3 regions of the Ancylobacter sp. 3268 genome follow, and region 1 is predicted to be linked to each of the others. Evidence: predicted binding sites of a transcription regulator. Region 1 holds the regulator's gene; each other region holds the start of a gene.
The links. Region 1 encodes HrcA, which represses chaperone genes, less so after heat shock. Its sites were predicted from a motif close to GTTAGCACTCNCNNNNNGNGAGTGCTAAC; they were not measured.

Region 1 (7,556 bases):
TGGGCGCGACCGGCAACGCCGCCATCGCCGCGCAGTCTCTGAAGTACGCCGCCGACATGGCGATCGCCGAGTTTACCGGCGCCAATATCCAGCTCATCGTCAAGGATGACGGCGGCACCGGCCCCGGTGCCCAGACCGCCGCGCAACAGGCGCTCGACGAAGGCGCGCGGGCCGTCATCGGGCCGCTCTTCGCCCACACCGTCGCCGCCGCCGGACAGGTGACGCGCTCGCGCAACGTGCCGCTGGTCGGCTTCTCGACCGACACCAATGTGGCGACGCGGGGCGTGTATCTGCTTTCCTTCCTGCCACAGACCGATGTGGTACGGGCGGTGCGCTATGCCTCGTCGAGCGGTCGGCGGGCCTATCTCGGCATGCTGCCGGACAATGCCTACGGCTCGGTGGTCGAGGCCGCCTTCCGCGAGACGGTTTCGGCGGTCGGTGGCCGGGTGGTCGGCCTGGAGCGCTACGCACCCGGCAATGCCAGCCAATATGCCGAGGCCGCCCGCCGTCTGGCTCCCTCCGCCGCCCAGGCCGACGCGCTGTTCGTGCCGGATTCCGGCGAAGCCGTGCCGCAGATCCTGCAAGCCCTGTCGAGCGCCGGGGTCAATCTCTCCGGCAAGCAGTTGATCGGCACCGGCCTGTGGGACAGTCAGGCACTGTTCAACGTCCCGCAATTGCAGGGCGGCATCTTCGCGGCACCGGATCCGGCCGGCTTTCGTGCGTTCTCGCAGCGCTATGAGGCCCGCTTCGGCCAGAAGCCGGTACGCACCGCGACGCTGGCCCATGACGCGGTCTCGCTGATGGCGGCTCTGGTCAACACCGGCGGCGAGGCCGGCCTCAACGACACCGCGATCCAGAATCCTTCCGGCTTTGGCGGCATTGACGGCATCTTCCGCTTCCGTTCCGACGGCACTAACCAGCGCGGGTTGGCCGTCATGCGCATCGCCAGCGGCGGCACCCAGATCGCCAGCCCCGCCCCACGCAGCTTCGCCGAGCAGGGGATCTGACGCGCAACTACGCCGCTAGATCCGCAACGATGGCGTCGAGCACCGGGAAGCCCTGGGGCGTGACGCGCAGCCGGCCGTCGGCGCGCTCCTCGAGCATGCCCTCGGCCATCAGCGCCGCTACCCGCGCGGCGTCGAAGTCGCGGCCGGACAAGCGGGCGAAGCGATGGCGGTCGATGCCTTCGGCGAGCCGCAATCCCATGATGAGGTATTCATCGGCCTGTTCCGGCCGGCTCAGCTCCTCGTCGACGACGAGACCCTGACCATCCGCCTCGACCCGCTCCAGCCACTTCTCCGGACCGCGCTCGGTGGAAGTGGCGCGCCGGCCTTCCGGCGTGTCGAGCCGTCCATGCGCGCCGGGGCCGATGCCGGCATATTCGCCATAGCGCCAGTAGAGCAGATTGTGCCGGCTCTCGGCGCCGGGCCGAGCGTGGTTAGAAATCTCGTAGGCCGGCAGGCCGGCGGCGGCCGTCGTCTCCTGCGTCACGTCCCACAAGGCGCGTGCCACCTCCGGTTCCGGCGTCTTCAGCCTGCCGGCACGATGGAGCGCCGCGAAGGGCGTGCCGTCCTCAATGGTGAGCTGGTAGAGCGAGAGGTGCTCGCAGCCCTCGGCGATGGCGCGCTCCAGCTCGCGCTTCCACTCGGCCGGCTTCTGTTCCGGCCGGGCGTAGATGAGGTCGAAGGAGGAGCGCTCGAAGGCCGAGCGGGCGATGGCCACCGCCTCCAGCGCCTCGGCCGCCGTGTGCATCCGCCCCAGCGCCTTCAGGGAGCTGTCGTCCAATGCCTGCACGCCGAGGGAGACGCGATTGATGCCGGCGGCGCGGTAACCGCGAAAGCGCCCGGCCTCGACGCTGGTGGGGTTCGCCTCCAGGGTTATCTCGGCGCGGGCATCGAGAGGCCAGGCGGCGTCGATGGCGGTCAGGATGCCCTCGACCGTCGCCGGCGCCATCAGCGAGGGCGTGCCGCCGCCGAAGAACACGCTCTGCGTCCGCCGCTGGCCGGTGCGCTCGCGCATATGGCGGATTTCGGCACGAAACGCGGCGAGGAACCGCGCCTCGTCCGGCGGGGCATGGCGCACATGCGAGTTGAAGTCGCAATAAGGGCACTTGGCCTTGCAGAACGGCCAATGCACGTAGACGCCGAATCCCGGATCCACCGGGGGCGCCCTATCGGCGAGGTCAGTCAAACTTGGCCCCGAAACAGGCCTCGGCCAGCTTGATGAAGGCGCGGGCGCGGTGCGATCCGCCGCGGCCGAGCGGCGGCATGGCGTGCTTTTCCTCGCCGTTCATCTCGCCGAAGGTACGGGCCGAGCCGTCCGGGAGGAACATCGGGTCATAGCCATGGCCGCTGTCGCCGCGCGGCGGCCATACCATTTCGCCGGAGACCACCCCCTCGAAATCCTCGATATGGCCGTCCGGCCAAGCGATGCACAGTGCCGAGATGAAATAGGCACGGCGGTCTCGCGGATCGACGGCATCGACCTTGCGCAGTTCCTCCTCGACCCTGGCCATGGCCTTGCCCCAGTCGCGCTCTGGCCCCGCCCAGCGTGCGGTATAAAGCCCCGGTGCGCCGCCCAGTGCCTCGACGCAGAGGCCGGAATCGTCGGCAAAGGCCGGCAGGCCGGTGGCCTCGCAGGCGGCCCTTGCCTTGATGCGGGCATTCTCCTCGAAAGTCAGCCCGGTCTCCTCCGGCTCGGGCAGGCCGAGATCGCCGGCCGAGACCAGCTCGACACCATAAGGCTCCATGAGCCCGCGCATCTCGATGAGCTTGCCGGGATTGTGGGTGGCGATCACCACCCGGCCGGTGAGCCGGCGGTGCGGCTGACGATCCTCATCCATCGTTCAGGCCACCGCCATCTTCTGCAGATCGACCAGGCGGCCGATGCCCTTGCGGGCGAGGCCGAGCATGGCGTTGAACTCTTCCTCGGTGAAAGGCGCCTTCTCCGCCGTACCCTGCAGCTCGACGAAACCGCCGGCGCCGGTCATCACGAAATTGCAGTCGGTGCCGGCATCGGAATCCTCGGCATAGTCGAGGTCGAGCCGCGGCTCACCGTCGATGATGCCGCAGGAGACCGCTGCCACATGGTCGCGCAGCGGGATCGTCGAGAGCAGGCTCCGGGCCTTCATCCAGTTGAGGCAATCATGCAGCGCAATCCAGGCACCGGTGATGGCGGCGGTGCGGGTGCCGCCATCCGCCTGGATCACGTCGCAATCGACGGTGATCTGCCGCTCACCAAGCTTTTCCAGATCGACGATGGTGCGCAGCGAACGGCCGATCAACCGCTGGATCTCCATGGTGCGACCCGACGGCTTGCCGGCCGTGACCTCGCGACGCGTGCGCTCATGGGTCGCGCGCGGCAGCATGCCATATTCGGCGGTGACCCAGCCGCGGCCCTGCCCCTTCAGCCAGGGCGGCAGCCGCTCTTCCAAGGTTGCGGCCACCAGCAAATGGGTCTCGCCGAACTTTACCAGGCAGGAGCCTTCCGCATGGCGCAGCACGCCGCGTTCGAAGCTGACGGCCCGCATCTCGTCGGGAGCGCGGCGGGAGGGACGCATGCTGAAGTCTCCATGAGGCATTGCCAGACGCGATGGCGCCCGTGCGCGTGAGAAACCGCGACCAACAAGGCGCCGGTCTATCGGCGCTCCTTGTAAGGGGCAGTGCCGTGCAACCGCAAGCGCATAACTCTGCGCCTTGTACGCTCCGGCGCGAAGGCCAATTATATGTTTCACATGAAACGTCCTGATGGCGAACGCGGCTCGACCATGCCTCTCGATCCGATCCTGGCTTCCACCTCCCCCTCCCTCGCCAAGCTCGACGAGCGGTCGCGGGAGATTTTTCGGCAAATCGTCGAGAGCTATCTCGCCACCGGCGAGCCGGCAGGCTCGCGGAATATTTCCCGCCTCATTCCCATGACGCTGTCGCCGGCCTCGGTACGCAACGTGATGGCGGATCTCGAAGCCGCCGGCCTCATCTTCGCCCCGCACACCAGCGCCGGGCGCCTGCCGACCGAACGCGGCCTGCGCTTTTTCGTCGATTCGCTGCTGGAGATCGGCGACGTCTCGGAGGAGGAGCGCAATGCCATCGAGGCACAGGTCAAGGCGGCCGCGCGCGCCCAGACCGTGGAGGGCGTGCTGGCGGAGGCTTCCAATATGCTCTCCGGCCTGTCGCGCGGCGCCGGTGTCGTCACCGCCACGAAGAGCGACACGCGCCTGAAGCACATGGAGTTCGTGCCGCTCGACCCCTCGCGGGCGCTGCTCATTCTGGTTTCCGACGATGGCGAGGTGGAGAACCGGCTGGTGCCGCTGCCCGCCGGCCTGCCTCCCTCTGCACTGGTCGAGGCTACCAATTTCCTCAACGCCCGCACCCGCGGACGCACGCTGTCCGAGCTCCGCGCCGAGGTGGAGCGCACGCTCGCCGCCCGCCGCGCCGAACTCGACGAGGTCACGGCGCGCGTCGTCGCCGCCGGGCTCGCCTCCTGGTCGGGCGGCGACAAGGCCGAACGCCGGCTGATCGTGCGTGGCCAGACCCGCCTGCTGCACGACCTCAAGGCCATCGAGGACCTCGAGCGCGTACGTCTGCTCTTCGACGATCTCGAGGCCAAGCAGGAAGTGGTGGACCTTCTGGGACGGGCGGAGGACGCGCAGGGCCTGCGCATCTTCATCGGCTCGGAAAACAAGCTGTTTTCGCTGTCAGGTTCCTCCACCATCGTCGCGCCCTATCGCGACGGGCAGGGGCGGGTGGTCGGCGTGCTCGGCGTCATCGGGCCGACACGGCTGAATTATGCCCGTATCGTGCCGATGGTGGACTTCACCGCGCGGGTGGTCAGCCGGGTTCTGGGCCGTCCGGACTTCGACGCAGCTTGATTTTTTGCCGCCAGGACCCGATATGGCGGGCAACCGTGACGCAACGCGTCCGGAATTCCTTCCCCCGACGAGGCAGTCATGACCGAAGATAACCGCAAGCCGGCGGATGCTTCCGACGAGGTCGCCGGTACGCCGAGCGAAGAAACCGTCGGTTCGCCCGAAAACGGCGAGGATGGCTTCGCCGCCGAGCGCGAACGCTATGAGGCGGAGATCACCGCGCTGAAGGACAAGTTCCTGCGCGCCTTTGCCGAAGCCGACAATGTACGCCGTCGCGCCGAGCGCGAAGTGGCCGATGCCAAGGTCTATGGCATTACCGGCTTCGCCCGTGACGTGCTGTCGCTGTCAGACGATTTCGAACGCGCGCTCGGCGCCATCCAGCCCGACGCTCGTGCGAGCGCCGAGGGCACGCTGAAGACGCTGCTGGACGGCATCGAGCTGACCGCGCGCAGCCTCACCCAGACGCTGGCGAAACATGGCGTCGTCCGCATCGACGCCGAGGGCTCCCGCTTCGATCCGAACCTGCATCAGGCCATATTCGAGGTCCCGAATGCCGAAGTACCCTCCGGCACCGTCGTGCAGGTGATCCAGCCCGGCTACACAATTGGCGGGCGCGTGTTGCGGCCGGCGATGGTCGGCGTTTCCAAGGGCGGCCCGAAGGCCGCTCCGGCGGAAAGCCAGACCAGCCAGAACTGAACTGAACAACGGGCTGGAGCGCGCCTCAGCGCAGCTCCAGCCCGTCGCGCAGCGCCCGCAGACTGTCAAAGTCGCGGGCGAAATCGTCCGCCGGCAGCACCCCGACCATGCGGATATAGCTGGCACGGCCGAAACGCAGCCACTGCGCAACCTTCACCGGCTTGCCGGTTTGCAGGTCCACGGCATTGGCGACGATCTCGATGCCCGGTTGACCGCCAATTCGCAGCGGCCCGCCACGCTCGACGCGCAGGTCACGCACGCCCGGGACCGACGCGACCGCCCGCTTGGCAAGACTTTCGCGCTCGTTTTCCCCCACTTCGCCCGGCACCACGCCGGCAATGAAGATCGGTTGCCCCTCCTGCGGGGCGGATGCCTCGCCCTTGGTCATCAACACCGCCGAATTGCCGAGCACCCGCAATACTTTGAACCCTTCTAGCGACTGAAAGGTGAAGGGCAGGCGAGCGAGCAGTTCTTCCTGGCTGGGCGGCGCGCGGAATACCACGCTGGACAGCGCCGCTTCCACGACCGCGTCTGGATAGCTGTCCGAGGCCGCCTCGGGGAACTGCACGGTGATGACGGCGGTCTGGTTCTTGCCGCCGGCCAGCATGATCCACTTCTTGATCGCCACCGCGCCGACGCTCTGATAGCCGCTCAGGATCAACCCGCGACCGCCATCTGCCAGCGTGACCTGCTTGCGGCTCTCGATCGTCACGCCCTTATTCTGCAGCGCATCCGGCTCGAAGCTTTTCACGATTGTGTCGAAATCCGCATGCGGCACCTCGACGAAGAGGATCGCTGCCTTGGCGGCACGATCCTCGAAGCCGGCCGCACCGGGAATCGGCACCATGCCGCCGGGCACTTCCATGCCGACCGAGCCGCCATTCGGAAACACCGGCTCGGCGTGAACCGCGAGAGGCGAACCAGCCAGCGCGGCGATCAGAACGGCAGCGCGCACCAAGCGTCGCATGGCATGTCCTTCCATGGGAAAGCTATTGAGTTGTCTGCTCATAGCGCCGCATCCCGTTCCTCGCGAGCCGGATGCACGCGCCGTAACGTCAGATTGATGCGACCTGGCTGACTGAGCAGCGTCGACGTGCCGGCAAGAATACGATCAATACCGTGAAAGGCCAGCCGGCTCGGCCCGGAAAGCAGCAGCGCATCCCCCGAAGCGAGCTGAATGGAGCGGGTTTTACCGCGACGCTCGACGCCGCCGATGCGGAAGATGGCGGTATCGCCGAGCGAAAGCGAAAGCACCGGCGCGGAAAACTCCTGCTCGTCCTTGTCCTGATGCAGCCCCATGCGCGCCTCGGGGCCGTACCAGTTGATCAGGCAGGCCTGTGGAGCCGGTGCCGCACCGGCAAGGTCAGCCCATGCGTTGCGCAAGGCGGCGGGGAAGGGCGGCCATGGCTCGCCCGTCTCGGGATGGTGCGGCTGATAGCGATAGCCGCTCTCATCCGATACCCAGCCGAGCGGACCGCAATTCGACATCCGCACCGAGAATGGCTTTCCCGTGCGTGGCATGCGCGGGATGAACAGCGGCGCGGTCTTCAACACCTCGCGGATATCGGCAACCAGCGCCTCCTGGGCGGCACGGTCGAGATAGCCCCGCCACCACAGGCAGCCGGGCGCGAGTTCGAGCGGGGCGGGGATCATGGCGCGATCAGAGCTTGCGCAGCGCCACGGCTTCGACCTCGTGGTCGCCCCCCTTGCGCAGGATGAGGTCGGCGCGCTGGCGGGTGGGCAGGATATTCTCCTGCAAGTTCACCCGGTTGATCGAGTGCCAGATGGAGCGCGCGGTCTGGTCGGCCTCGCTTTCGGAAATGCCGGCATAACGATGGAAATAGGCGGCGGGGTCGCGGAAGGCGGTCTGGCGCAGCCGCATGAAGCGCTCGACATACCAGCGCTCGAGGATCGCGTCGTCGGCATCGATATAGATCTTGAAGTCGAAGAAATCGGAGACGAAGGGGATGCCCTTGCCGTCCTTGGGCGGCCGGCT
Region 2 (7,556 bases), on a different contig from region 1:
GACGTCGCCGGCGGCGTCGTCTACGACCCCACTTTCAAGCGCGTCGCCGAATTGCAGTTCAAGGACGGCGAGAAGCGGGTCTGGCCATGGGCCGGCGCCGCCACCCTGCTCGACACTCCCTACCGGCCGGACGTGCAGGAACTCGCCGATTTCGGCGGTCTCGACATGGCGCTGATCGGCGTGCCGATGGACCTCGGCGTCACCAACCGCGCCGGCGCCCGGCTCGGGCCGCGCGCGGTGCGGGCCATCGAGCGCATCGGCCCCTATGAGCATGTGCTCGGCATGGTGCCCGCCGCCGAGGTGAAGGTGGCCGATATCGGCGACGTGCCGTTCCGCTCGCGCTTCAGCCTCGATGCCTGCCACGCCGACATCGAGGCGTTCTACAAGAAGATCGTCGCGGCCGGGGTGATCCCGCTCTCGGTGGGCGGCGACCACTCGATCACCGGCTCGATCCTGAAGGCGGTCGGCGAGAAGCGGCCGGTCGGCATGCTGCACATCGACGCCCATTGCGACACCTCGGGCACCTATGAGGGCGCGAAGTTCCACCATGGCGGGCCGTTCCGCAACGCGGTGCTCGACGGCGTGCTCGATCCCGAGCGCACCATCCAGATCGGCATTCGCGGCGGGGCGGAGTTTCTGTGGGAGTTCTCCTATGAGAGCGGCATGACGGTGATCCATGCCGAGGAGGTGACCGGGCTCGGCGTGCCGGCGATCATCGCCAAGGCCAAGCAGGTGCTCGGCGACGGGCCGGTCTATGTTTCCTTCGACGTCGACAGCCTCGATCCCGCCTTCGCGCCGGGCACCGGCACGCCGGAGATCGGCGGCCTCACCTCGCGTGAGGTGCTGGAGCTGCTGCGCGGCCTCAACGGGCTCGACGTGGTGGGCGGCGACGTGGTCGAGGTGGCGCCACAATACGACCCGACCTCCAACACGCCCCATGCCGCCGCGCAGGTGCTGTTCGAGATCTTCTGCCTGTCGGTGACGGCGCTGAAGGCGCGAAAGGAACTCTGATGCGCCTCGCCATGCTGCAGACCGCCGGGGATCGGCACGGCAACCCCGCCGCCAATCTCGACCGCCTCGGCGCGGCGGCGCAGCACGCCGCCGCCTCCGGCGCCGATCTGCTGCTGGCGCCGGAAATGTTCCTCTCCGGCTACAATATCGGCCGCGCCGCGCTGCAGGCGCGGGCCGAGGCACCGGACGGCCCCGCCGCCCGGCATGCCGCCATCCTCGCCCGCCGGCACGGCATCGCGCTGGCCTATGGCTATCCCGAGCGCGGGCCCGGCGGCGAGATCTACAATGCGGCGCGGCTGGTCGACCGCACCGGCGCCGTGCGGCTCACCTACCGCAAGACGCATCTCTACGGTTCGCTCGACCGCGACATGTTCGCGGCCGGCGATGGCCTCGGGGAGGTCGCCGAGATCGCCGGGCTGAAGGTGGGCCTGCTGATCTGCTACGACATCGAGTTTCCGGAGGCGGCGCGGGCCTTGGCGCTCGCCGGTGCCGACGTGATCCTGGTGCCGACCGCCAATATGAAGCCGTTCGTCGGCGTCTCGAACGTGGTGGTGCCGGCCCGCGCCTTCGAGAACCTCGTCTATGTCGCCTATGCCAACCGCATCGGATCGGAAGGCGAGCTCGACTATCTCGGCATGAGCTGCGTCGGCGAGCCGACCGGCGGCCATCTGGTGATCGCCGGCAACGAGGATGGGCTGATCTTCGCCGATCTCGACCCGGCGGCGCTCAGGGCCGCGCGCGCGGCCAACCGGCATCTCGCCGACCGGCGGCCCGAACTCTACGGCCCGCTGGTCGCCGACTGATCGTCCCTTCGCCGGCGCCGCCGATCGCCGACCCGTTCCGGCTCAAAACAAAAAGGCGCGCCATCCCCGGGGACGGCGCGCCTCGATCGTTTGGCCGCAGAGGCTCAGTGGGCGTGCTGGCCGCTCACCGGCGCGGCGTCGTTCACCGTCGCCTCGACGGCGCTGTTGGCGATGAAGCGGCCGCGCAGCGGCTTCAGCACGAACAAAGCGAGGAACGCCGCGGTCGCATTCAGGCCCACCGCGATGGCGAACACCGCATACCAGCCATAGGTGGCCGCCACGATGCTGGCGATCGGCACCAGCAGGGCGGCCGTGCCCTTGGCGGTGTAGAGCATGCCGGCATTGGTGGCCGCGAACTTGGAGCCGAAGGTGTCGCCGGCGGTCGCGGGGAACAGCGAGTAGATCTCGCCGAACACGCCGAAGAACACCGCGGTCGCCAGCACGAACACCAGCGGGTTCGCGCCGTGGAACACCAGCATCAGCAGCGCCGCGGCCGCGGTGCCGAAGGCGATGAACATGGTGTTCTCTCGGCCGATCTGGTCGGAGATGAAGCCGAACAGCGGCCGCCCGAAGCCGTCGAAGATGCGGTCCAGCGAAATCGCCAGCGTGAGCGCCGCCGCCTGCAGGCCGAGCAGGTTGACCGGGACGTTGGCGACGCCGAAATCATGCGCGATCGGGCCGATCTGCGCCGCCGCCATCAGGCCGCCGGACGCCACCATGACGAACATGAGATAGAGCAGCCAGAACACCGGCTTGGAGATGGTCTGCGCCGGCTTGTAGTCGACCTTGCTCTGCGGCAGGTGGCTGGGCTTCTTGGGCGGCGCGATCTTCGACTTCGGCGAATAGAGGAAAGCCGACATCACGACCACGACGGCGCCCTGGCCGAGGCCGAACCAGAAGAAGGCCGCCTCATAACCATGCGAGGCGATCATCGCGGCGATCGGCACCACGGTGAGCGCCGCACCGGCCCCGAAGCCGGCCGCGGTGGCGCCGGCGGCAAGGCCGCGGCGATAGGGAAACCACTTCAGCGCATTGCCGACGCAGGTGCCGTACACCGCGCCCGAGCCAATGCCGCCGAGAATCGAGCCGAGATACAGCAGCGGCAGCGAGGTGGCGTAGGAGTTCACGATCCACGCCAACGCGATGGTCACGCCGCCGAACAGGATGACGACGCGCGGGCCATAGCGATCGACGAACCACGCCTCGACGGGAACCAGCCAGGTCTCGGTGAGCACGAAAAGGGTGAAGGCGAGCTGGATGGCCGCCCGGCCCCACTGGTGCTTGGCGTCGATCGGATCGACGAACAGCGTCCAGCCATATTGAAGATTGGCGATCATCGCCATGCAGATGACGCCGCAGCCCAGCTGAACCCAGGGCTCCCAGGGACGCGGCGTCTTAACCGTGGCTTGCATGATTATTTTCCTCGACCTGAATGCTGAAATCCACGGCTCTTGTTCCGGCCGCTTGGGACGGGACGCTTCCGGCGCCGCCCGTTCATGATGCTCCGCACGCTACCGGACGGCCCCCCTGAGACCGCCTGACACACCCCGACCAGAGGCAAAACCTTACGAATGGTCAGGTGTTATCTGATATTCATGCGACGTTTCACAACCGTACACAAAATACCACGGAGGGAATACTGGCAAAATTAAACTTTTTGACAGTTCAAAAGCCAAGTGTTCATTGAGTGGGTTCGACTTATACGTACGATTATTTCGTGACATACCTTTGGTCACCGGCAAATAAACCTCGGTATGAGCGGAGACGAACGCCGCACGGCGTCGGCGACCGGGCGTTCTTTCCCACGATATGACGCAGGGTTTGCTTGCCGGATCGCAGAGAAAAGAGGGGTGACGAGGGGCGCTGGCCGGATCGGTCGCTGCGGAAGGCGGCGAGGTGCCGCAGAGATGGCGCGGGCCGACGCTGCGGTAGCGGCGTCGGGCGGCGATGGAACCCGATGGTACCTGCCGGCGTTCGATCACCGCTCGCCATGGGGTGCGCACGGCTCGACTCAAGGCCGTTCCGCCATCCGACAAGGGAATGAAATGAACCGACCCGTACTCTACGCCGTCATCGCCGTGCTGGCGGTGGTTGCCGGCATCTTCGCCTATCAGGCCTATCAGCGCGACCAGAACACGCTGCAGATCGAGGTCGGGCCGAAAGGTGTGAAGGTCGATCCGCCGGGCTGAGCCGGACGCTGGGCCGAAGGCCGGCCGGCAATGGCCGGGCGCGCTCAGATGACCGCGAGCGCGCCCTGATAGAGCATCCAGGTCAGCAGGCCCATGACCCCGGCGCTGATCGCCGTGGCGACGATGCCGGCGCAGATGAAGATGCCGTCGCGTTCCACCAGGCCGAGGCCGAGAATGCACACCGCGATGCCGGGCGGCAGATTGCCGAAGATCGGGATCGGCAGCAGCAGCAGCAGCCCCAGCAGCACCACCAGCATGCCCAGCACCAGCCGGGCGGAGGCGTTGGAGAAATAATGCAGGCGGGGGCGCGAATAACCCTCGAAACGGCGCACCCATGGCAGGGCGCCGTTGACGATCTTCTCCAGCAGCGCACGCGAGAAGGTGCGCCGGGCGATCCAGCCCGGCAGCCAGAGCTCGTCGCGGCCCATGGTCATCTGCACGCCGACGAGGCAGAGCAGCAGGCCGCAGATCACCGGGATGCCCGGCGGCATCGGCAGGCAGTTCGGCAGGCCGAGCAACAGAATCGACAGGCCGAAGGCGCGGTTGCGCAGCGCGTGCACCACCTCCCCCACGCCGATGCGATCGGCGGAATGGGCCGTCGCGAGAGCACTGAGCAGCTCCGACGTGCGCGGAGAACGATGATCCACCAGCCCGACCAAATGCCTTAGACATCCCCAAGCGCCCGAAGGCACCGTGTTTCAGGGGACCTCTTAACACGTGGAAAGCGGCAATGAGAGGGCATTCTGCTGATCATCCCGCCGTCAGGCCGGGTGCCGATGGGTCAGTTGAGCCGGAAAATCCCATCTACCGCGCGCAGCTCCGTCGGCGTGATCAGCCGGGAATGGCTCACCGTCACCGAATGCAGCGGCCCTTCGAGCTCGCGCGCCCAGAAGTCGAGAAAGCGCTGCAGCTCGGGGAAATGCGGAAACAAATCGTAGCGCTGCCAGAGATAGGTCTGCAGCAGCGAGCGATGATCGGGCATGCGATAGAGAATATGAGCGGTGGTCAGGCCGTAGCCGCTCATCTGCCGGCTGAAATCCGCCGAGACCGGCGCAGCATCGGATGCCATGCGGAACCTCCTTTCGCGAACATGCACGGAAGATGATGAGCGCGGCCGACGGGCGCCGCAAGAGCATAATTTGAATTTAGTGTTCAATATCAATGCATTGGCAGCATATGCGACAGAGTGCTGACAAGGGCGCCGTCCCGGCGCTGGCACTCTCTTGCCTGGACTGCCAGATTTTTGCCCTCTCCCCCTTGCGCGCGTAGCGGCAGCCTCCTAGATGGTCGCCGACGATGCACGGGTCGGGTTGCGCCTGGCGGGCCCGAACCGGCGTCGTTCGGCAAATTCACCGCCCGTTCAAGACTTTCTGGAGAGAACCGATGAAGTTCCGTCCCCTGCATGACCGCGTGGTGGTCAAGCGTGTCGATGCGGAAGAGAAGACCGCCGGCGGCATCATCATCCCCGACAGCGCCAAGGAAAAGCCCTCCCAGGGCGAGATCGTCGCCGTCGGCCCCGGCGCCCGCGACGAAGCCGGCAAGCTCGTCCCGCTCGACGTGAAGGCCGGCGACCGCGTGCTGTTCGGCAAGTGGTCCGGCACCGAGGTGAAGCTCGACGGCGTCGACTACCTCATCATGAAGGAATCCGACATTCTCGGCATCGTCGAGGACGCCGGCTCGGCCAAGAAGGCCGCGTGATCCGCCGGGAGCCCGAGAGCCCGGCGCTCCGCTGAGCGCCGCGCGGCCTACGCCGCCCCCTCGGCTCCCGAACCGCGAACGACACACGACACTCGGAGTTTCAGGACATGTCTGCCAAGGAAGTAAAGTTCTCCGGCGATGCGCGCGACAAGATGCTGCGCGGCGTCGACATCCTCGCCAATGCGGTGAAGGTGACGCTGGGCCCCAAGGGCCGCAACGTCGTCATCGAGAAGAGCTTCGGCGCCCCGCGCATCACCAAGGACGGCGTGACGGTCGCCAAGGAAATCGAGCTCGAGGACAAGTTCGAGAACATGGGCGCCCAGATGGTGCGCGAAGTGGCCTCGAAGTCCAACGACCTCGCCGGCGACGGCACCACCACCGCCACCGTGCTCGCCCAGGCGATCGTGCGTGAAGGCGCCAAGTCGGTGGCCGCCGGCATGAACCCGATGGACCTGAAGCGCGGCATCGACCTCGCGGTCGAGGCCATCGTGGCGGACATCAAGAAGAACGCCAAGAAGGTCACCTCCAACGACGAGATCGCCCAGGTCGGCACCATCTCCGCCAATGGCGACGCCGAAGTCGGCAAGTTCCTCGCCGAGGCGATGCAGAAGGTCGGCAATGAGGGCGTGATCACCGTCGAGGAAGCCAAGACCGCCGAGACCGAGCTCGACGTCGTCGAAGGCATGCAGTTCGACCGCGGCTATCTCTCCCCCTATTTCATCACCAATGCCGAGAAGATGCGCGTGGAGTTCGAGGATCCCTACATCCTCATCCACGAGAAGAAGCTCTCGGGCCTCCAGGAGCTGCTGCCGGTCCTCGAAGCCGTCGTGCAGACCTCCAAGCCGCTGCTGATCATCGCCGAGGACATCGAGGGTGAAGCCCTCGCGACCCTCGTCGTCAACAAGCTGCGCGGCGGCCTGAAGGTCGCGGCGGTGAAGGCGCCGGGCTTCGGCGACCGCCGCAAGGCCATGCTGCAGGACATCGCCGTGCTGACCGGCGGCACCGCGATCTCCGACGATCTCGGCATCAAGCTCGACACCGTGACCCTCGACATGCTCGGCCGCGCCAAGAAGGTGGTGATCGAGAAGGAGAACACCACGATCGTCGACGGCAACGGCGCCAAGGCCGACATCGACGCCCGCGTCGCGCAGATCAAGGCGCAGATCGAGGAGACCACCTCGGACTACGACCGCGAGAAGCTGCAGGAGCGCCTGGCCAAGCTCGCCGGCGGCGTCGCGGTGATCCGCGTCGGCGGCGCCACCGAGATCGAGGTGAAGGAGAAGAAGGACCGCGTCGACGACGCCCTGCACGCCACCCGTGCGGCCGTCGAGGAAGGCGTCCTGCCGGGCGGCGGCGTCGCCCTGCTCCGCGCCATCAAGGCGCTCGACGGCGTCGCCACCGCCAATGCCGACCAGAAGACCGGCGTTGAGATCGTCCGCAAGGCCGTCCAGTACCCGGCCCGCCAGATCGCGTCCAACGCCGGCGAGGACGGCTCGCTGATCGTCGGCCGCATCCTGGAGAAGGACACTTACGCCTACGGCTTCAACGCCCAGACCGGCGAATATGTCGACATGTACAAGGCCGGCGTGATCGACCCGGCCAAGGTGCTGCGCTCGGCGATCCAGAACGCCGCGTCGGTGGCCTCGCTGCTGATCACCACCGAAGCCATGATCGCCGAGCTGCCCAAGAAGGCCGGCGCGGCTCCGGCCATGCCGGGCGGCGGCATGGGCGGCATGGGCGGCATGGATTTCTGATCAAGGTCCGACCGCCCCGGCGGTCGAGCGCCGAAGCCGGGCAAGCCCGGCTTCGGGTGCGGCATGGACTTCTGATCGACGTCCTCATCGTCGGAAATATG
Region 3 (7,556 bases), on a different contig from region 1:
CGACCCGGTGCTGCTGCCCGATCCGCAATCGCTGATCCGCCGCTCCGGCGCCGCGCGGCCGCTTTTCGGGCCGCGCAGGGAAGCTGCCGGTATCGTGACGCCGCCCTGAGCCCCGGTCCGGCCGGCTCTATTCCGCCAGCACCCGGGTCGAGGGGAAGGTGATCTCGACCAGCGTGCCGGACTCCACCGCCGAGCGGATGGTGAAGGAGGCGCGGTTGGCTTCCGCCAGCGCCTTGGTCAGCGGCAGGCCGAGCCCGGTGCCGCCCGAGCCGGACTGGCCGGATGTGGCGATCTGCCGGAACGGCTCCATGGCGATGGCGATATCGGCCTCCGACATGCCGATGCCGGTGTCGCGCACCCGCAGCACCACCTCACCGGCGGAGGTGAGGGCGGTCGACAGGATCACCTGCCCGCCGGGCCGGGTGAACTTCACCGAATTCGACACCAGATTGAGGATGATCTGGCGGATCGAGCGCGCATCCGCCACCACCGGCGGCAGGTCGGCGGCCAGCGACGAGCGGATGATGATGCGCTCGCGATTGGCCTGCGGCTGCATGATCGCCATGCCCTGCTGCACGATCTCGTTGAGCGCGACGCTGGTAAAGGACAGATCGAGCTTGCCGGCCTCGATCTTCGACAGATCGAGCAGATCGTTGATGAGCGAGATGAGATGGCCGCCGGAGGCGTGGATATCGCGCAGATAGTCGCGGTAGCGCTGGTTCTCCACCGGCCCGAAGCGCTCCTCCATCATCACCTCGGAAAAGCCGATGATGGCGTTGAGCGGGGTGCGGATCTCGTGGCTGATCTTGGCGAGGAAGTCGGACTTGGCCATGTTGGCGCGCTCGGCGAGACGCTTGGCCTCGGTGAGTTCCTCCTCGGCGCGCTTCCACTGGGTGATGTCGCGCAGCACGGCGCAGAACTTGGTGGAGTCCTCGCCGACCCGCCCGACCGTCATGAACAGCGGGATCAGCCCGCCCTCGCGCACCCGTCCGATCACCTCGCGCCCGTCATTGAGCACGCTGGCGACACCGTTGGAGGCGAGGCCGTCGAGATAGTCGACGGCGGCGCGCTGGCTTTCGGGGGCGAACAGCAAGGTGAAGGTCTCGCCCTGCACCTCGGCGGAATCGAAGCCGAACAGCGCTTCAGCCGGCCGGTTCATCGACAGGATGACGCCCGCCGCGTCGATCAGCACCACGCCATCGGTGGCGGTATCGAGGATCGCGCGCAGCTCGCGGGCGGTCGATTCCGACTGGCGCAGCGCCAGCTCCGCCTGCCGCTGCCGCTCGTCCGCCGGCTCGCCCAGGCGGCGCAGCAGGTAGAGCATGGCCGGGGCGTCGTCCCAGGGGGCCGACATCAGCCGCGCCTCCACCGCGATCGGCACGCCGGTGCGGGTGAGGATCGACAGCGCGGCGCCGTCCTGCCCCTCGGTGGCGGCGGGGCCGCCGAACAGGCCGGCAAGCCCGCCGCCCGCCTGCATGGCGCCGGTATCTGCATAGCCGGTCCAGTCGAGCAGGGTGCGATTGGCGTAGAGGAGACGGTCGCCGCGCCAGGCGACGAGGCCGACCGGCAGACGGTCGAGCACCGGCCGCTCGGCCTCGGAGAGACTGCGGCGCAGGCCGTCGCGGCGGGCGGGATCCTCCGTGGCAGCGCGCGAGGGCGCGGAGGATTCCGGCGCCGGGACCACCGGGAGCGGCGCGGGCGGCGGCGGTTCGGGCGCGCGGAGTTCGGGTGCCGGCGATGGGGTGGCCGCTCGCGGGGAGGGGAGCTCGGCATCCGCGGGCGTTGACGGCGCCTCGGGTGAAAGGCCGGCCGAAGCGGGCGGAAGATCGACGGGCAAATCCGCCGTGTGGTCCGCCGGCAGGTCTGTCGGCAGGTCGGCCTGCACGTCCACCGGGTCGACGTCCATGCCCTCGATGCGGGCGCCGAGGGCGCGGGCGATCTCGCGGAAGGCGTTGCGCTCGCCGGTCGACAGGCCCTCCCAGGAGGCGCGCGCGGCATCGCCGCGGGCGGTGTCGGCGCGGTTGCCTTCGCCGGCGCGTAACGGCACGACATTGGGGATCGGCGGCACCAGGCTGAGGGTCGGCCGCGGGGCCTCCGAGGCCGGGGCGACCGCGGGAGAGGCCGGCCGCGGCGGCTCGGCGGCCGGCGGCGTGGCCGCGGGCGTGGCTTCGACGGGCGGCGGCGCGGCGGGGGCACCGGCCGGATCGGCCGGTGGCACGTCCTCGGTCGCTGCCGTCGGCACGGCGGGGACGGGCTCGGCGGCGACAGGCGCCGCCGCGGCTTCCTGCGGCGGCAGGGGGGCGGATGGACGGCCCTTCACCACACCGAAGCCACGCATGCCGCCCTCGCGCAGCGGCGCGCCGCCGAGTTCAGCATGCAGCGTCACCCCGGCGGCGGCGGTCAGTTCCACCGGCAGATGCGTGAAGCTCACGCCGGCCATGGCCGCTTGATGCGCTTGCACCGCGCCGAGTTCGGCCCAGCTGCGTCCGGCGATGTCCTGTACCGGACGGCCGAGCAACGCGCCGAGACGCGCATCGACCGGATCCAGCCGGCCATCGGCGCGGGTGCGCCAGGTGAAACGCTTGGCCGGGGGGCTCGCCGGCGGCAACGGCACGGTGGCGGGCGGCGGCGACGCTGCCGCCGCCGGCGCGACCGGCTCCGGCGGCGCTGCCGGTTCGGGAGCAAAGGCGGGCATGGCCGCATCCGGCCGGCGCGCACTGAACGAGGCCGGCGCATCGAGCGCGACCAGCAGCACCGCGCGGTGGCCGGCGGCGGCGACCAGCGTGCAGGCGACAGTGACCGGGGTGAGCCGGGCGGGAAGCCGCAGCTTTTCCAGCCGATGTCCGCCATGGCCGCGGGCGGCGCTACGGGCGGCAAGGCCGGCGAGATCGCGCGCCAGCGCCATCGACGCCTCGCCGATCAGGGCGCGGCCGGCCGCATTGCCGGCGAGCAGGCGGCCGGCGGCATCGACCAGCAGCGCCGGCGCCCGCGCCGCCAGCGCGGCGGCGATGCGGGGCTCGGCGAGCAGCGCGCTCACCGCGTGTGCGCCAGTGCCTGCGGCGTCGTGTCCGTCGGTCGGTGTCGTCATGAACCCGAACTGTTCGCTCCCACGGGGACGGGAAAAGCCAGCGGAGGCGCGCAGGAGGCCTCCATCGCCGCGATCATAAGGCGGGCGGCGGCCTCGCGCCATGCCGTCCCGCCGGCCGGCGGGACGCTTCGCGTTTCGCGGTTAACCGGATGCGACCAGACGCCAACCCCGATTCCGGTTGCCTTTCGCAGGGCGGACGATACTTTAGTTGTATGTGACGCTGCGCATAGACGCTAGCGTGCGCTGCGGTATCATGCCGGCAGAGTGAGGGGAGGACGTCGATGGCCCAGGATCCCAAGCTGGACATTCCGAACCACCTGCGGAACTTCGCCGAGCAGGGCGTGGACCAGGCACGCTCGGCCGTCGACAACATGTTCGGCGCCGCCCACAAGGCGCTGAGCGATGTCGAGCGCCGGGTGGACACCGCCCAGCAGAACGCCCGGGGATTTGGGCGGACCACGGTCGATTTCGCCGCCGCCAATATCGCCGCCGCCTTCGAGTTCGCCGGCCGCCTCGCACGCGCCTCGTCGCTGGAGGAATGGCGGCGGCTGAACGAGGAATTCGTGACCCGGCAGGCGCAGCGGCTCGGCGAGCAGGTCCGGGTGCTGTCGCAGGCCGGCTTCGCCGCCGCCGAAAGCGGTGGCGCCAAGCCGAACGGCCCGACGGCTCGCGCCGGCGTGTCCAAGGCTGAGCCGCCGCCGGCCCCCGCGGCTGCCGCGAAGCCGGCGACGGTCGAGCCTGCCGCTGCCAAACCTAGCGCTGCCAAGCCGGTTTCGGCCATGCCTGCCGCTGCCAAGGCGGTTGCGGCCGCCCCGGCGGCGATCGAGCCGGCGGCAGAGGTTTCGGCAAAGCCGGTGGCCGCGAAGCGGGGCGCGACGAAACCCAGCGTCACGGCGGCGCCACAGGCCGCAGCGGCGGTCGAGCCGGCGACGGCGAAGCGTGCGCGTGCGGCGACCAAGCCCTCAGCCGCGAAGCGCGCGGCGGCCAAGGCGACGGCAACGGTCCCGCTCGCAACAAAGGCCGCCGCACCTTCAAAGCCGGCGTCGGTCGCCGAATCCTCGCCGGCTACTGCGCCGGACGCCAAGACCCCTGCCGCCAAGACCCCTGCCGCCAAGACCCCGGCCATCAAGCCTCCGGCGGGCCGGCGTGCCGCTGCCCCCAAGGCTCCGGCGGCGCCCGAGCCGCCGGCTGCGCCCAAAGCTCCTGTTGAGGACAAGGCTGCCGTGTCTATCAAGCCTGCGAGGGGCCGGCGTGCCGCGCCGAAGTCCGCGACCGTGCCGTCGCCGGCTTCCAAGGAGCCGCCGGCGACCGAAGCGCCTGCGGCTGCCGAGCCTGTGGCGACGGCTCCGGCACCCGAGGCCCCGCGGCCCGCTGCGCAGGAGTGACGCCGCCGGCGCGGTGTCCGGGCTATTGTTCGGCGCCGTCCCGCCTGGCGATGCCGTCTTTTCAGTCTTTCGGGAGGCACCCCGGCAAAAAATTTGCGCAGCCGGGGTTGATTGTGCATTGCAATATGATATTGCATTGCACAAATAAGCAATGCGAAGTCGGAAAGGGCGGGAGGACATCCCGCTCGCGTTTTCCGAGCGCCGTTCCCGATCCGCGCCGCAGGCGTGGACGGGCGACTTGATTGAGCACCCGTGAACGCGAGGACCAAGCCATGACCGAGGCTACCGCTACCCCGACCCCGAAGAAGACCGTGAAGGCCGCCACCGCGGCGTTCGAGACGGCGCTGCCGAAGTTCGACATTCCCAATCTCGAAGTTCCCGCCGCGGTGCGTGAATTGACCGAGAAGAGCGTGCAGAACGCCCGCGACGCCTATGAGAAGCTTAAGTCGCATGCCGAGGAGACCACCGACCTCCTCGAGGACACCTACACCACCGCCTCCAAGGGCGTCGCCGAGTACAACACGCTGGCGCTCGAGGCCCTGCGCGCCAATGTGAATTCCACCTTCGACTATTTCAGCGCCCTGCTGGGCACCAAGAGCCTGTCCGAGGCGGTGGAGATCTCCACCGGCCACCTGCGCAAGCAGTTCGACGTGCTCTCGGCCCAGGCCAAGGATCTCTCGGTGCTGGCCCAGAAGGTCGCGAACGAGACCGCCGAGCCGATCAAGGCTTCGGTCGAGAAGACCATCAAGAAGGCCTCCTGACGCCTTACCGACCTGCCGATTCCGGAAGGCCCGGCCCGCCACACGCGGGTCGGGCCTTTCGGCGTTTCGAGGGGCGGGTTCCCGTACCGCGGGAATTCGCCGCCGCCCCCGGTTCCTCGCCTTGACTCCGCCTCATGGCCTGCCTATCTCGGCAGCGGCTTTGGCACTCATTCGCCCCGAGTGCCAGCCGGCCTGCCCCCGCGGGTGTCATGCCGGCGCCGTGCCGGCGCCACAGAGGAATAGCCGAGGATCAACGATGGCCAAGCTCAAGTTCCGTCCCCTGCACGACCGCATCGTGGTGAAGCGCATCGATGCCGAAGAGAAGACCGCCGGCGGCATCATCATCCCCGACAGCGCCAAGGAAAAGCCCTCGCAGGGCGAAGTCATCTCCGCCGGCCCGGGCGCCCGCGACGAGGCCGGCAAGCTGGTTCCGCTCGATGTGAAGGCCGGTGACCGCGTGCTGTTCGGCAAGTGGTCCGGCACCGAGGTGAAGCTCGACGGCGTCGACTACCTCATCATGAAGGAATCCGACGTGCTTGGCATCGTCGGCTGACACCGGCCGCCGGCATCCCGACCGGCACGCCCCGCGCCCGTCGAGGCAGCGGGGGAGCCGGCCCAGATATTTAGTCAGGAGCGAGCCCCATGGCTGCCAAGGAAGTTAAATTCTCCGTCGAAGCGCGCGAAAAGATGCTGCGCGGCGTCGACGTCCTCGCCAACGCGGTGAAGGTGACGCTGGGTCCCAAGGGGCGCAACGTCGTGATCGACAAGAGCTTCGGCGCCCCGCGCATCACCAAGGACGGCGTCACCGTCGCCAAGGAGATCGAGCTCGAGGACAAGTTCGAGAACATGGGCGCCCAGATGGTGCGCGAAGTGGCCTCGAAGACCAACGACCTCGCCGGCGACGGCACCACCACCGCCACCGTGCTCGCCCAGGCGATCGTCCGCGAGGGCGCCAAGTCGGTGGCCGCCGGCATGAACCCGATGGACCTGAAGCGTGGCATCGACCTCGCCGCCGCCGAGGCCATCAAGGACATCACCAAGCGCGCCAAGAAGGTGAAGTCGTCCGACGAAGTCGCGCAGGTCGGCACCATCTCCGCCAATGGCGATGCCTCGATCGGCCAGATGATCGCCGGCGCGATGCAGAAGGTCGGTAATGAGGGTGTCATCACCGTCGAGGAAGCCAAGACCGCCGAGACCGAGCTCGAAGTGGTCGAGGGCATGCAGTTCGACCGCGGCTACCTCTCGCCGTATTTCGTGACCAATGCCGAGAAGATGATCGTCGACCTCGACGATCCCTACATCCTGATCTTCGACAAGAAGCTCTCCGGCCTGCAGGCGATCCTGCCGGTTCTCGAAGCCGTGGTGCAGTCGAGCAAGCCGCTGGTCATCATCGCCGAGGACGTCGAGGGCGAAGCCCTTGCGACCCTCGTGGTGAACAAGCTGCGCGGCGGCCTGAAGGTCGCGGCGGTGAAGGCGCCCGGCTTCGGCGACCGCCGCAAGGCCATGCTCGAGGACATCGCCATCCTCACCGCCGGCCAGGTGATCTCCGAAGAGCTGGGCATCAAGCTTGAGAGCGTCTCGCTCGCCATGCTCGGCCGCGCCAAGAAGGTGATCATCGAGAAGGAGAAGACCACCGTCGTCGACGGCGCCGGCAAGAAGAAGGACATCGAGGGCCGCGTCGCGCAGATCAAGGTGCAGATCGAGGAGACCACCTCGGACTATGACCGCGAGAAGCTGCAGGAGCGCCTGGCCAAGCTCGCGGGCGGCGTCGCGGTGATCCGCGTCGGCGGCGCCACCGAGATCGAGGTGAAGGAGAAGAAGGACCGCATCGACGACGCCCTGAACGCCACCCGCGCGGCGGTGCAGGAAGGCATCGTGCCCGGCGGCGGCATCGCGCTGCTGCGCGCCAAGAAGGCGGTCGAGAAGCTGTCCTCGGACAATGCCGACATCCAGGCCGGCATCAAGATCGTCCTGAAGTCGCTTGAGGCGCCGATCCGCCAGATCGCCGAGAATTCCGGCGTGGAAGGCTCCATCGTCGTCGGCAAGGTACAGGAATCGAAGGACCAGAACTTCGGTTTCAACGCCCAGACCGAAGAGTTCGTCGACATGATCGAGGCCGGCATCGTCGACCCCGCCAAGGTGGTGCGCACCGCGCTGCAGGACGCCGCCTCGGTGGCCGGCCTGCTGATCACCACCGAAGCCATGGTTGCCGAGCTGCCGAAGCCGGCAGCTGCCGCTCCGGCCATGCCGGGTGGCGGCATGGGCGGCATGGATTTCTGACGAAATCCACTCCGCCCCTGCGGTTGTGAGTGCCGGAGCCGG

Region 2: groES (co-chaperone GroES) is a predicted target of HrcA. The motif match lies at 5,215-5,243, and genes of this name have one in related genera.
Region 3: groES (co-chaperone GroES) is a predicted target of HrcA. The motif match lies at 5,394-5,422, and genes of this name have one in related genera.

What each region holds. Positions count from the first base shown of each region.
Region 1 covers NZ_JAVDUX010000005.1:333,525-341,080, reverse strand. The annotation lists gene J2X65_RS09765 (penicillin-binding protein activator) at 1-1,007, shown strand, start outside; gene hemW (radical SAM family heme chaperone HemW) at 1,015-2,160, opposite strand; gene rdgB (RdgB/HAM1 family non-canonical purine NTP pyrophosphatase) at 2,183-2,842, opposite strand; gene rph (ribonuclease PH) at 2,846-3,559, opposite strand; gene hrcA (heat-inducible transcriptional repressor HrcA) at 3,767-4,867, shown strand; gene grpE (nucleotide exchange factor GrpE) at 4,946-5,560, shown strand; gene J2X65_RS09735 (hypothetical protein) at 5,586-6,527, opposite strand; gene J2X65_RS09730 (alpha-ketoglutarate-dependent dioxygenase AlkB) at 6,566-7,213, opposite strand; gene coaA (type I pantothenate kinase) at 7,221-7,556, opposite strand, start outside.
Region 2 covers NZ_JAVDUX010000001.1:459,296-466,851, forward strand. The annotation lists gene speB (agmatinase) at 1-1,011, shown strand, start outside; gene J2X65_RS02170 (carbon-nitrogen hydrolase family protein) at 1,011-1,814, shown strand; gene oxlT (oxalate/formate MFS antiporter) at 1,919-3,226, opposite strand; gene J2X65_RS02180 (hypothetical protein) at 3,860-4,003, shown strand; gene J2X65_RS02185 (exopolysaccharide biosynthesis protein) at 4,048-4,650, opposite strand; gene J2X65_RS02190 (usg protein) at 4,785-5,072, opposite strand; gene groES (co-chaperone GroES) at 5,387-5,701, shown strand; gene groL (chaperonin GroEL) at 5,809-7,455, shown strand.
Region 3 covers NZ_JAVDUX010000006.1:121,620-129,175, reverse strand. The annotation lists gene J2X65_RS10680 (AsmA family protein) at 1-109, shown strand, start outside; gene J2X65_RS10675 (PAS domain-containing sensor histidine kinase) at 128-3,088, opposite strand; gene J2X65_RS10670 (phasin family protein) at 3,370-4,473, shown strand; gene J2X65_RS10665 (phasin) at 4,746-5,234, shown strand; gene groES (co-chaperone GroES) at 5,491-5,787, shown strand; gene groL (chaperonin GroEL) at 5,877-7,514, shown strand.